2 regions of the Streptomyces sp. NPDC019443 genome follow, and region 1 is predicted to be linked to the other one. Evidence: riboswitches for the same ligand, from Rfam matches in the RefSeq annotation. Region 1 holds a riboswitch; the other holds the start of a gene.
The links. Region 1 has a riboswitch for glycine ahead of gcvT (glycine cleavage system aminomethyltransferase GcvT). Riboswitches for the same ligand answer to the same signal wherever they lie in the genome.

Region 1 (8,426 bases):
TGGCGACGGCGAACAAGCGCCGGATGACGTAAGCAAGCACTGTGCGCGGCCCGGCGGCGGCCCGGAGATCCCGGATTACGGGTTCCCCGGACCGCCGCCCGAGGCCATCACCTGCCCTTCGGGACTGGCGGGTTGGGCGATGGTGGGTTGTGACTCGTCACGAGGGACGGTTACTTGACGACGCCGAGGGAGACGTAGTCGTAACGGCCGTTGTACGCCGCGGTGGAGTAGGCGTTGGTCAGCCGCGAGCTGCGCCAGGTGAAGTTCTTCTCGTAGATGAACGGCATCTGCACGGCGAGGTCCGCGACAGCGTGGTTCATCTGCTTGTAGATCTCACCGGCCTTCTCCGGGTCGGTCTCCTTGAGAGCGTCGTCGAAGAACTTGTTGATCTTCGGGTCGTTCGTCTCTGAGACGTTGTAGTTGCCGTTGGCCACGATGAAGCGACCGTCGACCAGCGGCTGTGAGAAGCCCTGGCCGGTCGGGAAGTCCGGGCCCCAGCCGGTCATGACCAGACCGAGACCGCGCTTCTTCACCACCGCGGGAGCACCGGTGATGCTGGAGGACTCGGCGCCGTCGATCGACTCCACCTGGGCCTTGATGCCGACGGCCTGCAGCGACTGCTGCAGCGCCTCGGCGACCTGAACCTCACCCGGGTTGTTGCTGCGGGCGCTGATGTTGGTGGTGAAGCCCTCGGGCTTGCCACACGCCTTCAGAGCCGCCTTCGCCTTGGCGACGTCCGGCTTGCCGTCGCGCGCCAGGATGCCGTACGGGTCGTAGTCGTCCGAGCCCTTGATGGACTTCGGCAGCATGTTCGTGGCGATGTCGCCACCGGCGTCCGGGCCACCGCGGACCGTCTGCATCGACTTGTAGTCGGCCGCGTAGATCACGGCCTTGCGGCACTCGACGTTGTCGAACGGCGGGACCTTGGTGGCGATGTCGACGTACCGGATGAAGCTGGTCTCGATGTTGTCGACGTTGTCCTTGTGCTGCTTGAGCGCTGCGGTGCGGCCCGACTGGGACATGCCCGTGGCGTTCAGGTCGAGGTCGTAGTCGCCCTTGATCAGCAGCTGGTCGATCGCCTCGATGTTGGAGTTGATCGTGACCGTGATCTTGTCCGGCAGCGCGGCGCGGATCGGGTCGGAGGCCTTCTGCCACTTGTCGTTGCGGACGAGGACAGCGCTCTTCTTCGGCGCGTACGACTCGAACTTGTACGGGCCCGAGGAGAACGGCTTCAGCTGGTACTTGGCCTGCGTGTCCTTCTCCTTCTTCACCGGGGAGCCGGCCGGCATCGCGAGCATCTGCTCGAAGTCACCGTTGGGCGTCGCCAGGTTGAAGACGATGGTCTTGTCGTTCGGCGTCTGGATCGCCTTCAGACCAAGCTTGTCCGGGGTGGTGTCCTTGTAGGGACCCTTGTACTCGTTCTTGGGGTCGAGGACCTGGCGCAGGTAGGCGGGACCGCCGGTGATGACGTCCGTGGCCCAGATGCGCTCTATGCCGTACTTGATGTCCTTGGAGGTGATCGGCGTGCCGTCCTCCCAGGTGATCCCGTCGCGCAGCTCGTACGTGTACGTCTTGCCGTCGTTGGAGACCACACCGTTCGCCTTGGCGAGGTCGGGGACGAGCTCGGCGCCGCCGGCACCCGGCTTCGGCGCGTAGGAGATCAGCTGGCGCGCGTAGAACCGGGAGAAGTCCCAGGCCATGCCGTAGTACTGGCGCTGCGGGTCGGTGGAGTCGAAGTCCTGCTTGCCGATGAACTTGAGCGTGCCGCCCTTCTTGGCGGAGGCGTTGGCGACGCCCTTCGTACCGGCGTTGTATCCGGCGGCCTTGCCGGCGCCGTCCTCGTCCTTGGAACCGCCGCCACCGCACGCCGCGGTGGACATGAGGGCTGCCACGACAACCGCCGCACCGGCGATCTGCCTGCTCCTCGACGAACGTAGGGGTTTCATTGTTTCTGCAACCTCCGGAGTAGCGCGGTCCTTGGCTTGATGCCGGGGAACCATCGGGGAGCCGCCTGACATGTGTGGCAGGGGCACGTTCATTTGTCTGCGGCCGGACGGCGCCGCGGGGGGTGCCGTCACCGGGTGCCCTTGGGGTCGAGTGCGTCCCGCACTCCGTCGCCGAAGAGGTTGAAGGCCAGCACCGTCACAAAGATCGCCACACCCGGGACGACCATGAACATCGGGTCTTCCTGGTAGTACTCCACGGCCTTGGAGAGCATCTGCCCCCAGGAGGCCGTCGGCGGCCTCACACCTGCCCCGAGGAAGCTGAGCGCCGCCTCGGTGAGGATGTTCGTGGGGATCATCAGGGTGGTGTAGACGGTGATCGGCGCGACCAGGTTGGGCAGCAACTCCTTGAAGAGGACGTACCGCTGACCGGCGCCCAGGCTCCGGGCCGCCTCGACGTACTCCTTCTCGCGCAGCGAGAGGGTCTGGCCGCGCACGATGCGTCCCACGTACGGCCAGCCGAAGAAGCCGATCACCATGACCAGGACGGCGATGCGGACACTGGTGCCGGTGAGGCCGAACAGATCGCTGGGGAGGACGGAGACCAGCGAGATGATGAAGAGCAGCTGCGGGAAGGCCAGCAGCATGTCCATCACCCGGCTGATGATCGCGTCGACCCAGCCGCCGAAGTAACCGGCCACGATGCCGAAGATGGTGCCGAGCAGAACGGCGACCAGCGCCGCGAGGAAGGCCACGAGCAGCGAGATGCGGGCGCCGTAGACGATGCGACTGAACACGTCGCGGCCGTTCTGCGGCTCGAGGCCCAGCAGGAAGTCCGAACTGATGCCGCCGAAGGCGCCCTTGGGGGTGCCGAACAGCGGGTCGATCTCGTCCTGGTGAAACTCGTTGGGCGGGTGGCCGAGCAGACTCACGATCAGCGGCGCGAAGATCGCCACGAGCACCAGGAAGATGACGACGACGCCGCCGGCCAGCGCCAGCTTGTCCCGCTTGAGGCGGGTCCAGGCGATCTGTCGCAACGACCGCCCTTCTACCGACTTGTTGACTACATCCGCCGCGACATCGACGGCTGCGGCCTTGTCCGCGTCCGCGCTCGTGTCGTGCAATGGTGCCGTCATCGTGGTGGGGACCCCTCTCGGCCGGAGGTGACCGGCCCGTACCCGCCGCTGTAGCGGCATTTTTCACAACTTGTGGTGCACGTGAAGCTTTGGTGCGAGAAGTACGCGTGAAGCACGCCGTACACAGGGGCGAATATCCCCTTGCTGCGGGAGTCTTCAACGGTCTCGCGATCACCCGCCAGCCCCCCCGGGGAATGTTTGCTCAAACGTGATGAGGGGAGGGGGGTTCCGTTATACGGACGACAGCGCTGACTGAGCGGATCGCCATCTACCGCATATGGGGCGAAAGTTGAGTGAGGTACCGCCATGCGGACCCATCCGCCGCACCCGTCAACTCATTCGATTGAAAGGCCTTTGAGACCCGAGACGCGCACAATCCCACCCTGACCATCACTACAGGACACGGAATGTGTTGGGCCGGGACGGCAATGGTGCCGTTGTGTAAAGGTCTCAGCGACCGTGCGGCGGAGGGTAGCCGTAGCCGCCCCCCGGCTCCGCCGGGGCGGCCCCCACCACCGGTGCGCCGCCGTGTGCGTCACGGTCGTAGAACGGACGGGCGTTGGCCCGCAGCCACATCGTCACCGGGTCGTACTCGTCGGACATCGCGACGGTGGAGACCGGCAGCCCGTCCGGAACCGCGGCGATCGACTGCTGCATCATGGCCCGCACCGCGTCCACGGACTGCCTGCCGGTGTCGTACAGATCGAGCCCGATGGCGAGATACGGAGCGCCGAGGGCGGGCTGCACCCAGGCGCGGCGCAACGAGCGGACCGCGGCTGTGCGGTGGGCGTTCTGCGAGAGCAGGCCGTAGAAGTGCGGGATGTCGATGGCGGGCTCGGACATCCGCAGGGGTCCGGCGGGCATCCGGTCGAGGCCGGTGGCGATCCGGCGCAGATCGAGCCAGGGGATGCCGACGCCGCCGCCGGGGGCGTGCGGGTTGAGCCAGATTCCCCAGCGGTCGGGGAACAGGGCGCGGGCGACGTCCGGACCGCTGACCACTTCGTGGGCGCGGTTCCAGCCGCAGACCGAGAGCTCTTGGGCGGAGGTGACGCAAGGGGCGTAACCGACGCCGTCGACCTCCATGTTCCCGTACTGGGCGTCGGGCGAGCCCGCCTGGCCGTGCCAGAGCAGCATCCAGAGCCGGCCGCCGGCCGGGTCTGCGATCGCCTGCAGCAGCGCCTCGTACGCGTCGTAGCGCCCAGGAGTCACCTGCCGCAGCATGTGCTCGACCTGCCCGGCCGCCGCGGTGCCTGACGCACTCACCCTGGGTTCCGCCCCTCTTCGATCCACCCGGCACACAAGTGCGGCGGGTCCGGCCTGGCCATCAAACCAGCTTAATCGGGAGTTCTGACGCCGACTTGACGACTACACGTGCTGTCGTTGGTAGAAGGGGCGCACCCGTTCCAGCATCCATATGCCGACCGGGTCCTGTGCCACATCCAGCAGTACGAGATTGACCGGCCAGCCCACCTGGACCCGGCCCAGCGCCCGGCCGAGCGCATCCATCGGGGCGTTGCGCTCGGCGGCCTCCCAGGAGGAGAGCTGGACGCCGATGAACAGGGTCGGCGACTCACCCTCGATGGAGGCGAGCGCGCGGCGGGCGGTGACGACGACGCCGGAGCTCTCGAACTCACCGGCCGCGGCGGCGAGGAAGTCCACCGGCTCCTCCTGCCAGTCGGGTTCGAAGAGCCGCACCCGGCCGCCGGTCGCCGGACCGTCGAGGGGCGTGCGTCCCACCCGGCACAGCTCGGCGACGGCGGGCGGCGGCAGCGGGGCGCCGACCGTGCCGCCCGGGTTCACGGCGATGCCGAGCTGCGGGGGCAGTCCACGGGCGAATTCGCGGGCGGGGGCGATGGTGAAGGGCATATGGCTGCCGACGCAGTGCAGGAACTGCTGCTCGGAGCTGAAGACCGGGACGTACGCGGCCCCGTCGATCTCCATGGTGGGCAGATCGAGGTTGCGGCTGTCCGGACCGCCGCCGTTGGGCAGCGGCACCCAGATCTGGCTGCGGCCGAGCACCTCGACGAGGCGGCCTCCGGCGGAGGGGTTGCCGAGGGATGCGGCGAGCACCTCTTCGAGCTCGTTCCCCGGCCAGCCGCCGTACGGATGCGGATGCGGATGCGGATGATCCGGTGTCTGCATGTGCTGTCCTTCTCCCCCTGCGTTCCCACGGTTGCGCGCCACGACCCTAACGCCGTGGGGGTCCGCCGGGGCGGGTGGGGGCGCGGCCTTCGGCCCCCATTGTCCTCAATCGCCGGACGGGCCTGCTTTCGACTCCTCGAAGCCGACCCGGCCGAGCACCCCCGCCGAGTCCCGGTCGAGCAGCACCGCAGACGCGCAGCCCGCGGGCAGCCGCCCGGCCTCCGCGTCGCCGACCAGACGGCCCACCGCCCGCCGGTGCCGGGCGAATGCGTACCCCGACACTCCGCGGCCGCGCTCGCGCTGGCCCTCCCTGGCCACCGCGGGCGTGACGTCAAGCAGCACCAGATGCAGGCCGCGGCCGCGGCGGCGCGCCTCGCGGGCCAGCCAGCGCCGCACCCAGGCCTGGGTGCCGCAGTCGTGTACGACGACGCTCTCGCCGGAGCGCAACGCGCGCCGCAGTCCGGCGTAGTGCGCGATCCGGACCAGTGGGCGGTAGACGGCGTACGGCAGGAGCTTCGGCATCCGCGCGTCCCACCGGTCACGGGTGTCCTGCGAGTCGATGCCGCGGCCGCGCGCCGCGCGCCGGATCAGCGTGGACTTTCCGCTGCCGGGCAGGCCGGAGACGACCACCACGTCACCGGCGGCGAAGACCAGACTGCGCGGGCTGTGACCCGAGCGGTCTCTCAGGTCACGCAGCACGGGCGCAGGCACCTCGGCCAGTCGCCGAGCGGCCGCGCCCGGCGGGGCGGGCACCCCCGCGGTCGTCGCGTACGCCTCGGAGCGGTGCAACGTCATCACCCTCCCCCATGTCGGGTTACCCACCCTTGCCCATGAAGTGTAAAGAAACGGTAATGAGGCACAACCATATTGCAGCCAAGGACCTGTCGCCCCACTCCGCCACGATGCGTGCAATGATGTGCGCGCCAACTGCATACCGGCCGCTTGAATCCACGCGGGAGAGTCCTGGCCACTGTGTGCGCCGGGCGCCGAAGGAGCAAGTCCCTCCCTTGAATCTCTCAGGCCCCGTACCGCGTGTGATGAGGCAGATCTGAAAAGCGAGCCGCTGTCGAGTGGCTCCACCCAAGGTGCAAGTCACGACCACCGATACGTGCGGTCGCGACGAACCTCTCAGGTTCCGATGACAGATGGGGAGGATTGTCCTCGCCAGCATGCCCTGGGAGCCACATCTATGAGCAACGCCCCCCGTCTGACCGCCCTCGACGCCCTGCACCGTTCGCTGGGCGCGACCATGACCGACTTCGCGGGCTGGGACATGCCGCTGCGGTACGGCAGTGAGCGCGACGAACACAACGCCGTCCGCACCAAGGCCGGCCTCTTCGACCTCTCCCACATGGGCGAGATCACCGTCACCGGGCCGCAGGCCGCCGACCTCCTCGACTACGCACTGGTCGGCAACATCGGCGGTGTCGCCGTCGGCCGCGCCCGCTACACCATGATCTGCCAGGAGGACGGCGGGATCCTCGACGACCTGATCGTCTACCGCCTCGGCGATACCGAATACATGGTCGTCGCCAACGCGGGTAATGCGCAGATCGTCCTGGACGCTCTGACCGGGCGCTCGGAGGGCTTCGGCGCCGAGGTGCGCGACGACCGTGACGCGTATGCCCTGATCGCCGTCCAGGGCCCCGAGTCCCCGGGCATTCTTAAGTCGCTGACCGACGCCGACCTGGACGGGCTGAAGTACTACGCGGGCCTGCCCGGCACGGTCGCCGGTGTCCCGGCGCTGATCGCCCGCACCGGTTACACCGGCGAGGACGGCTTCGAGCTCTTCGTCGAGCCGCAGCACGCCGAGAAGCTCTGGCAGGCGCTGACCGACGCCGGAGCGCCGGCCGGTCTGATCCCCTGCGGCCTCTCCTGTCGCGACACGCTGCGCCTGGAGGCGGGCATGCCGCTGTACGGGCACGAGCTGACGACCGCGCTGACACCGTTCGACGCGGGACTGGGCCGGGTCGTGAAGTTCGAGAAGACGGCCAATGGCGGGCGCTTCGTCGGCCGTGAGGCCCTTGAGGCCGCCGCCGAGCGCGCCGGGACCAACCCGCCGCGCAAGCTCGTCGGCCTGATCGCCGAGGGCCGCCGGGTCCCCCGCGCCGGTTACCAGGTCGTCGCAGGCGGTCAGGTGATCGGCGAGGTCACCTCGGGCGCCCCGTCGCCGACGCTGGGCAAGCCGATCGCCATCGCGTACGTGGACGCGGCGCACGCCGCTCCCGGCGCCGAGGGCGTCGGCGTCGACATCCGCGGCGCCCACGAGCCGTACGAGGTCGTCGCGCTGCCGTTCTACAAGCGCCAGAAGTGATCTTCAGCACCACACCACGCCCGTTCAGCATCACTCCCCCGCGTACAGGAGAATTCAGGCCATGAGCAACCCCCAGCAGCTGCGCTACAGCAAGGAGCACGAGTGGCTGTCGCCCGCCGAGGACGGCGTGTCGACAGTCGGCATCACGGAGCACGCGGCCAACGCGCTCGGTGATGTGGTGTACGTACAGCTCCCGGAAGTCGGTGACACGGTGACCGCGGGCGAGACCTGCGGCGAGCTGGAGTCGACCAAGTCGGTCAGCGACCTGTACTCGCCGGTCAGCGGTGAGGTCGTCGAGGCCAACCAGGACGTGGTGGACGACCCGTCGCTGGTGAACTCCGCCCCCTTCGAGGGCGGCTGGCTCTTCAAGGTGCGCGTCACGGAGGAGCCGAAGGACCTGCTCTCCTCCGACGAGTACACCGAGTTCTCCGGCTCCTAAGGACGTATGGCATGTCTGTTCTCAACACCCCTCTCCATGAACTGGACCCCGACGTCGCCGCCGCTGTCGACGCCGAGCTCCACCGTCAGCAGTCCACCCTCGAGATGATCGCCTCGGAGAACTTCGCTCCGGTCGCGGTCATGGAGGCGCAGGGCTCCGTCCTCACCAACAAGTACGCCGAGGGCTACCCCGGCCGCCGCTACTACGGCGGCTGCGAGCATGTCGATGTCGTCGAGCAGATCGCCATCGACCGCATCAAGGAGCTCTTCGGCGCCGAGCACGCCAACGTCCAGCCGCACTCGGGCGCCCAGGCGAACGCGGCCGCGATGTTCGCGCTGCTCAAGCCGGGCGACACGATCATGGGTCTGAATCTCGCCCACGGCGGGCACCTGACCCACGGCATGAAGATCAACTTCTCCGGCAAGCTCTACAACGTGGTCGCGTACCACGTC
Region 2 (8,426 bases), on a different contig from region 1:
CTTCCTGCTCGACGGCGAGCTGACCACGGCCGGCCGTCACCCGCAGAGCGACATCTTCCTCGACGACGTCACCGTCTCGAGGCGTCATGTGGAGTTCCGCAGGGGCCCTGACGGTAGGTTCAGCGTCGCGGACGTCGGCAGTCTCAATGGCACCTACGTCAACCGCGAGCGGATCGACTCGGTCCTCCTGTCGAACGGTGACGAGGTCCAGATCGGCAAGTACCGGCTGGTCTTCTATGCGAGCCAGCGGGGCGTGTGACCCTCCCCCAGACTCCGTCCGGGGGGACCCCCAGGGAAGGTACATGCTGCGAACACCGACTGGCGGTGCCGGTCACGGCACCGCCACAGCGGGCGAGAGGCTGATGAGCATCGGCACGGTGCTCAGCCAGCTGCGCGACGAGTTTCCCGAAGTGACCATCTCCAAGATCCGTTTTCTGGAAGCCGAGGGGCTGGTCGAGCCGCGGCGCACCCCGTCCGGGTACCGCAAATTCAGCACCGAGGACGTGGAGCGGCTGGCCCAGGTGCTGCGGATGCAGCGGGACCACTATCTTCCGCTGAAGGTCATCCGCGAGCATCTCGACGCCCTCGGCCGCGGCGAGCAGGTGCAGCTGCCCGCGCAGGGGCCGCAGCGGGAGCTGCTCGACGGCGCCTGGGAATCCGACTCGGAGCGTGTGACCGCAGCCAGGGTGGGCCGTTCAGAGCTTCTCGCCGCCGCCGAGGTGAGTGAGGCGGAGCTGGACGAGTGGGAGTCGTACGGCCTGCTCGCGCGGGACGTGGACGGCGGTTACGACGCCGAATCGGTGACCGTTGCACGGCTGGTTGCGGATCTGGGGAGATTCGGTCTCGAACCCCGGCATCTGCGGGCGATGAAGGCAGCCGCAGACCGTGAGGCAGGACTGGTCGAGCAGCTGGTCGCACCCTTGCGGCGGCACCGTAATCCGCAGACCAGAGCGCATGCCGAGGCGACCACGAAAGAGCTGGCGGCCCTGTCGGTGCGGCTTCACGCGGCCCTGGTGCAGACGGCGCTCGGAGTACGGCTGCACTGATCATGGGGGAGCCCGACTACCCAAACCGGTCGGGCAAGTCCTAGGGTTGCTGTGTGAACGAGCTCGACGTTGTGGGTGTCCGGGTCGAAATGCCCTCGAACCAACCGATCGTGCTCCTACGTGAAGTGGGAGGCGATCGGTACCTCCCCATTTGGATCGGTCCCGGGGAGGCCACCGCCATTGCCTTTGCCCAGCAGGGCATGGCACCGGCCAGGCCGCTGACGCATGACCTCTTCAAAGACGTGCTGGAGGCGGTGGGCCAGGAGCTCACCGAGGTCCGCATCACTGACCTGCGCGAAGGGGTTTTCTACGCGGAGCTGGTCTTTGCCAGCGGAGTCGAGGTGAGCGCCAGACCCTCCGACGCCATAGCGCTGGCCCTGCGCACCGGTACGCCGATCTACGGCAGTGACGGGGTGCTCGACGACGCGGGAATCGCCATCCCGGACGAGCAGGAGGACGAGGTGGAGAAGTTCCGCGAGTTCCTCGATCAGATCTCGCCCGAGGACTTCGGCACCAACAGCCAGTGACCGCCGCGACAGGCGGCGTTGGCACATTCGAGTAGCCTTTCCCCGAATACGGGCACGAGAAACCACTCTTAGGGTGATTATCACTCGGCGTGCCGAGTGTGGCGATCGTTGACGCACCCCGGGTGACTGCCTACCGTCGAGATGGCAGGTCAAGGACGGAGGTCGGCGTGAGAAGCAGCGGCGACGGTACGGCAGGGGGCGCCCCCGGACGGAGTCTGGGGGAGGGCGGGCCGTATCCGCTTCACGAGAGTGCGGCCGACTCCTTGAGGGAGACGATCGGCTACCGGGGGCCCACCGCGTGTGCGGCGGCGGGCATCACCTATCGACAGCTCGACTACTGGGCGCGTACCGGGCTGGTCGAGCCCAGTGTGCGGCCGGCGTACGGATCGGGCACCCAGCGGCTCTACAGCTTCCGCGATGTGGTCGTCCTCAAGATCGTCAAGCGTTTTCTCGACACCGGTGTGGCGCTGCAGAACATTCGGGCCGCGGTGCAGCATCTGCGGGCGCGCGGCTTCACGGACCTCGAACGCATGACGCTCATGAGCGACGGCGCCACGGTCTACGAGTGCTCGTCGCCCGACGAGGTGGTCGACCTGCTCCAGGGCGGCCAGGGGGTCTTCGGGATCGCGGTCGGCGTGGTGTGGCGGGATGTCGAGGCGGCGCTGTCTCAGCTGCACGGCGAGCGGATCGACACCGGCGAGACCCTCGTCGGGAACAACCCCGCGGACGAGCTGGCCAGGCGCAGGCGCGACCGGGCCGTCTGAGCGCCGAGGCCGGTCGTCGTTGCCGTCGCCACTGCCGGATGGCGCGCTCGTCCGGCGGCGCCATTGTCAGTGGCGTAGGGCAGCATCGAACATGTGAGAACCGCGCCGACGATTCTGCATCTGGACATGGATGCCTTCTTCGCCGCCGCCGAACAGGCGGCGAAGCCGAGTCTGCGCGGAAAGCCGGTCGTCGTCGGCGGGCTCGGGCCGCGCGGGGTCGTCGCCACCGCTTCGTACGAGGCGAGGCGCTTCGGCGTGCACTCGGCGATGCCGATGGCGCAGGCAAGGCGGCTGGCGCCGAACGCCGCGTATCTCGTGCCGCGCTTCTCGCTCTACCGTGCGGTCAGCGAGCAGGTGATGGAGCTGCTGGGCAGGCTCTCGCCGCTGGTGGAGCCGCTGAGCCTGGACGAGGCCTTCGTCGACTTGGAGGCGGGGGGCTCGGCCGATGACTCGGCTTCCGCGCGGGCGGCCGGTGAGCGGCTGCGCGGAGACATCCTCGCCGTCACCGGGCTGACGGGGTCCGTCGGGCTCGCGGGATCCAAGATGCTCGCCAAGATCGCCTCCGAGCAGGCGAAACCGGACGGTCTGCTGCTCATAGAGCCTGGGACGGAGCGTGAGCTGCTCGGGCCGATGTCCGTGCGGACGCTGCCGGGGGTGGGGCCGGCCACCGGGGAGCATCTGCGGCGGGCCGGGATGACGACAGTCGCCGAGCTGGCGGAGGCGGGCGAGGACGAGCTCGTACGGCTGCTGGGCAAGGCACACGGGACCTCGCTGTTCCTGATGGCCATGGGGTACGACGACCGGCCGGTGGTGGCCGAGCGGGACGCGAAGTCGGTGTCGGTGGAGGACACCTTCGATGTGGATCTGCACGACCGGGTGCGGGTGCGGATCGAGGTGGAGCGGCTGGCCGACCGGTGTGTGCAGCGGCTTCGGGCGTCCGGGCACTCGGGGCGGACCATCGTGCTGAAGGTGCGGCGGTACGACTTCTCGACGCTGACGCGCTCGGAGACGCTGCGCGGGCCGACGGACGATCCGGCGGTGGTGCGGGAGGCCGCCGGGCGGCTGCTGGAGGCGGTGGACACCACGGGCGGGGTGCGGCTGCTGGGGGTGGGCGTGACGGGGCTCGCGGACTACACCCAGGAGGATCTCTTCGCGCAGGCCGCGGCCGATGAGCAGGCAGAGCGCGAAGCACACGAGGAGGCGGCGGAGGGCGAGCGGGAGACGCCCGAGGCCGACGCCGCGGTGGGGGCAGGGGCAGGGGCAGGGGCAGGGGCAGGGGCAGGGGCAGGGGCCGGGGTCGCGGCCGGGGCCGGGGCCGGGGCAGGCGCAGGGGCCGGGGTCGCGGCCGGGGTAGGGGCCCGGGCGGGAGCAGAGGCCGGGGCGGGCGGGGCGGAGCACGAGGCGCTCGCGGCGCGGCGCTGGGCCGCGGGGCACGACGTGCGGCATGCCGAATACGGGGCGGGGTGGGTGCAGGGCAGCGGGCTCGGCCGCGTCACCGTCCGGTTCGAGGAGCCGGGGTCGCCGCCGGGGCGCGTACGCACCTTCCGGGTCGACGACCCCGATCTGGAGCTCTCCGATCCGCTGCCGCTCGTCGCGCTGCCCGCGGCGGTGGAGAGTGCGGGTCAGTCCTCCTGGCCGGCGACGCGGCCGAAGGACCGGTCCCCCGAGGAGGGAGCGGGCGTCTCGGGGGCCTCGGAGAGGTCGAGGCCGTAGTGGTGGTACAGCTGAAGCTCCTGCTCCGGGGAGAGATGGCGGCCGACGCCGAAGTCCGGGGCATCCTTGATCAGCGAGCGCTCGTACGGGACATGCAGGGTGTCGTCGACCAGCTTGCTCGGCTCCAGGGGGACGAACGCGTCCCGGCTGAACAGGCCGGTCCGCACAGCCGCCCACTCGGGCACTCCCGTGGCATCGTCCAGGTACACCTCGTCCACAGTCCCGATCTTGTGGCCGTTGCGGTCGAACGCCTTGCGGCCGATCAGGCTGCGCGGATCGATATCGGTCTGCACGGTCCCTCCAATAGGTCGCAACTGCTGTTTAAATACTACAAAAGTGCACATCGAGGGTGTCGGCCACTTGAGCGATCGACGAGGGACGCGCTGGTAGGCTGGCAAGCGGCTGCTGACCCCGTGCGGGAGAGTCCACCGGTGAAAGTGCCGGCGGCGCCGAAGGAGCAAATCCTCCCCGGAATCTCTCAGGCCCCTGTACCGCACGGACGAGGTCACTCTGGAAAGCAGGGCGGGCGTCGGACGGCATCCGCTCTCACCGACGGTGAAAGCCGGAGCGTGGCATGCGCACGCCCCGGTGAAACTCTCAGGTTGAGATGACAGAGGGGGAGGCCGTTCGGGCATCCGCGCCGTGGTGCCCCTCGCCGGTCGTGTCAGACCAGGAGGCCTCCCAAATGACCGCCAACCGCATTCCGCTCTCCCAGCTTGAGCGAGGCACCCCCTTCGAGCAGCGCCACATCGGGCCCGACGCCGCGGCCCAGGCGAAGATGCTTGCACAGGTGGGCTACGGCTCGCTCGACGAGCTGACCGCCGCCGCGGTGCCTGATGTGATCAAGAGCGCGGAGGCGCTGAACCTCCCGGGCGCGCGTACCGAGGCGGATGTGCTCGCCGAGCTGCGCACGCTTGCCGACCGCAATCAGGTGCTTGCGCCCATGATCGGCCTTGGCTACTACGGCACCTTCACGCCGCCGGTGATCCTGCGCAACGTCATGGAGAACCCGGCCTGGTACACCGCGTACACGCCGTACCAGCCGGAGATCTCCCAGGGCCGGCTCGAGGCGCTGCTCAACTTCCAGACGATGGTCGCCGACCTGACCGGTCTGCCCACCTCCGGTGCCTCGCTACTCGACGAGGCAACGGCCGCCGCCGAGGCCATGTCGCTGGCCCGCCGGGTCGGCAAGGTCAAGAACGGCGTCTTCCTGGTCGACGCCGACACTCTGCCGCAGACCCTCGCGGTGATCGAGACCCGTGCCGAGCCCACCGGCGTCGAGGTGGTCACCGCCGACCTCAGCGACGGCATCCCGGCCGAGATCGCGGAGCGCGGCGTTTTCGGCGTGCTGCTGCAGTACCCGGGCGCCTCCGGTGCCGTACGCGACATCAAGCCCGTCATCGAGCAGGCGCACGAGCTCGGCGCGATCGTCACCGTCGCCGCCGATCTGCTGGCGCTCACCCTGCTCACCTCGCCCGGCGAGCTGGGCGCCGACATCGCGGTGGGCACCACGCAGCGCTTCGGCGTCCCGATGGGCTTCGGCGGCCCGCATGCCGGGTTCATGGCCGTACGCGAGAAGTTCGCGCGCAGCCTGCCCGGCCGGCTCGTCGGCGTCTCCGTGGACGCGGACGGCAACAAGGCCTACCGGCTCGCGCTGCAGACTCGTGAGCAGCACATCCGCCGCGAGAAGGCCACCAGCAACATCTGTACCGCCCAGGTGCTCCTCGCCGTGATGGCTGGGATGTACGCCGTGTACCACGGCCCGGATGGGCTCAGGGGAATCGCGCAGCGCACCCGCCGGTACGCCGCGATCCTCGCCGAGGGGCTGCGGGCCGGTGGCGTCGAGGTCGTCCACGGGGCGTACTTCGACACGCTGACCGCACAGGTGCCGGGCAAGGCCGCCGACGTCGTGGCCGCCGCGCGTGAGGGCGGGGTCAACCTCCACCTCGTCGACGCCGACCACCTCTCCATCGCGTGTGACGAGACCACCACCCGTACCCAACTGACCGCAGTCTGGGTCGCCTTCGGCGTCGAGGCCGACGTCGAGGCGCTCGACGCGGCGACCGACGACACCCTGCCGGCCGCCCTGCTGCGCACGGACGACTACCTCACCCACCCCGTCTTCCACCAGCACCGTTCCGAGACTGCGATGCTGCGCTACCTGCGCAAGCTCGCCGACCGCGACTACGCGCTGGACCGCGGCATGATCCCGCTCGGCTCCTGCACCATGAAGCTGAACGCGACCACCGAGATGGAGCCGGTCACCTGGCCGGAGTTCGGGCAGATCCACCCCTTCGCGCCGGTCGAGCAGGCCGCCGGGTACCTCACGCTCATCCATGAGCTGGAGGAGCGCCTCGCCGAGGTCACCGGGTACGACGCGGTCTCCATCCAGCCCAACGCCGGTTCGCAGGGCGAGCTCGCGGGTCTGCTCGCCGTGCGCGCGTACCACCGCGCCAACGGTGACGACCAGCGCACCATCTGCCTCATCCCGTCCTCCGCGCACGGCACCAACGCCGCCAGCGCCGTGATGGCGGGCATGAAGGTCGTCGTGGTGAAGACCGCCGACGACGGCGAGGTGGACATCGAGGACCTGCGCGCCAAGATCGAGCAGTACCGCGACCAGCTCTCGGTCCTGATGATCACCTACCCGTCCACGCACGGCGTGTTCGAGGAGCATGTCGCCGACATCTGCGCACAGGTGCACGAGGCCGGCGGCCAGGTGTACGTCGACGGCGCCAACCTCAACGCGCTGGTGGGCCTTGCCAAGCCGGGCAAGTTCGGCGGCGACGTCTCGCACCTCAATCTGCACAAGACCTTCTGCATCCCGCACGGCGGCGGCGGCCCCGGCGTCGGTCCGGTGGGCGTACGGGCGCACCTCGCCCCGTACCTCCCGAACCACCCGCTCCAGCCCACCGCGGGACCCGAGACGGGCGTGGGACCGATCTCGGCCGCTCCGTGGGGCTCGGCGGGCATCCTGCCGATCTCCTGGGCGTACGTACGCCTCATGGGCGGCGAGGGCCTCAAGCGGGCCACGCAGGTCGCCGTGCTCGCGGCCAACTACATCGCGAAGCGACTGGAGCCGCACTACCCGGTGCTCTACACCGGCCCGGCCGGTCTGGTCGCGCACGAGTGCATCGTGGACCTGCGGCCGCTGTCGAAGGCGACCGGCGTCAGCGTGGACGACATCGCCAAGCGTCTGATCGACTACGGCTTCCACGCGCCGACGATGTCCTTCCCGGTGGCCGGCACGCTGATGATCGAGCCCACCGAGAGCGAGGACCTGACCGAGATCGACCGCTTCTGCGACACGATGATCGCGATCCGCGGGGAGATCGAGAAGGTCGCTTCGGGCGAGTGGCCCGCGGAGGACAACCCGCTGCGCAACGCCCCGCACACCGCGGCGGCCCTGGGCGGGGAGTGGGAGCACTCGTACAGCCGCGAGGACGCGGTCTTCCCGGCCGGAGTGAGCGCCTCGGACAAGTACTGGCCGCCGGTGCGCCGGATCGACGGTGCGTTCGGCGACCGTAACCTCGTCTGCTCCTGCCCGCCGCTGGACGAGTACGAGAACTGACGGGCGCGGCGGCGCTCATGCGTCGGGGCCGGTGCGGAGATCAGTCTCCGGGCCGGCCCCTTGTCGTACGGACGGCGCTAGGCGGCCGTCATCACCTGCCCACTCGCCCGCGGCCGGTGCGGCGCGATGATCTGGCCGTCCGGCAGCAGCTCACCGGTGTCCTCGAAGAGCAGTACGCCGTTGCACAGCAGGCTCCAGCCCTGCTCCGGGTGGTGCGCCATGAGACGGGCGGCTTCCCGGTCGGCTGAGTCGGATGTCGGGCAGGCTGGCTGGTGCTGGCACATGGGTGGGTTCTCTCGCTGCGTTGTAGTGACTGTGACTGTCCTGCGGCTCGATGAGGTGTTCATGGCCGCCCCCCGTATCTGTCGGTCCGATCCCAGTGTTGCCCTACGGGCGTCAATCCGCAGGGATTTCGCGGCAGCTCTTCTTACTGGTTAATGACGTATCACTCGGGCGGACGGTTCAGCTCAACTCCACTGTCCTTTCGGGTGGTTCGGGGTGGCCGGTATGGGCTAGTCCGGATGGGGCAGGAGTGCGCCCCGCGACCGGGTGGTCACGGGGCGCGAAGGGCGGCGTGAGCTGGGCTCGAGCAGCGCGCGTGCGGGCTCGAGCGGGGCGGAGGGGGGCGGACGGTCAGGCTGGGGAGCCGAGCAGTGGTGCCGGTGTGAGCCGCAGGGTCATCACCGGCAGCAGATCGGCGACGCGGTGCGCCCGGTGTGCCGCTATGCCGGGAGGCGCGGGGCGCAGCGGCACCAGGACGTCCGTCGGAAGGGGTGTGCCGGTCGAGGCGTCGGCGTCCGTGTCG

Region 2: linked by a shared signal. The riboswitch ahead of gcvP (aminomethyl-transferring glycine dehydrogenase) and the one ahead of gcvT (glycine cleavage system aminomethyltransferase GcvT) in region 1 are both predicted to bind glycine.

What each region holds. Positions count from the first base shown of each region.
Region 1 covers NZ_JBIRYJ010000002.1:707,879-716,304, reverse strand. Annotated here, with positions in the region: gene ACH492_RS09545 (ABC transporter permease) at 1-40, opposite strand, end outside; gene ACH492_RS09540 (ABC transporter substrate-binding protein) at 171-1,946, opposite strand; gene ACH492_RS09535 (ABC transporter permease) at 2,075-3,079, opposite strand; gene ACH492_RS09530 (enhanced serine sensitivity protein SseB C-terminal domain-containing protein) at 3,530-4,342, opposite strand; gene ACH492_RS09525 (enhanced serine sensitivity protein SseB) at 4,445-5,221, opposite strand; gene ACH492_RS09520 (AAA family ATPase) at 5,327-6,016, opposite strand; glycine riboswitch at 6,165-6,262, shown strand; gene gcvT (glycine cleavage system aminomethyltransferase GcvT) at 6,411-7,535, shown strand; gene gcvH (glycine cleavage system protein GcvH) at 7,597-7,974, shown strand; gene glyA (serine hydroxymethyltransferase) at 7,986-8,426, shown strand, end outside.
Region 2 covers NZ_JBIRYJ010000030.1:28,398-36,823, reverse strand. Annotated here, with positions in the region: gene ACH492_RS38820 (FHA domain-containing protein) at 1-259, shown strand, start outside; gene ACH492_RS38815 (MerR family transcriptional regulator) at 303-1,046, shown strand; gene ACH492_RS38810 (bifunctional nuclease family protein) at 1,100-1,573, shown strand; gene ACH492_RS38805 (MerR family transcriptional regulator) at 1,741-2,337, shown strand; gene ACH492_RS38800 (DNA polymerase IV) at 2,431-4,050, shown strand; gene ACH492_RS38795 (PRC-barrel domain-containing protein) at 3,960-4,355, opposite strand; glycine riboswitch at 4,457-4,554, shown strand; gene gcvP (aminomethyl-transferring glycine dehydrogenase) at 4,736-7,621, shown strand; gene ACH492_RS38785 (DUF5999 family protein) at 7,699-7,905, opposite strand; gene ACH492_RS38780 (hypothetical protein) at 8,255-8,426, opposite strand, start outside.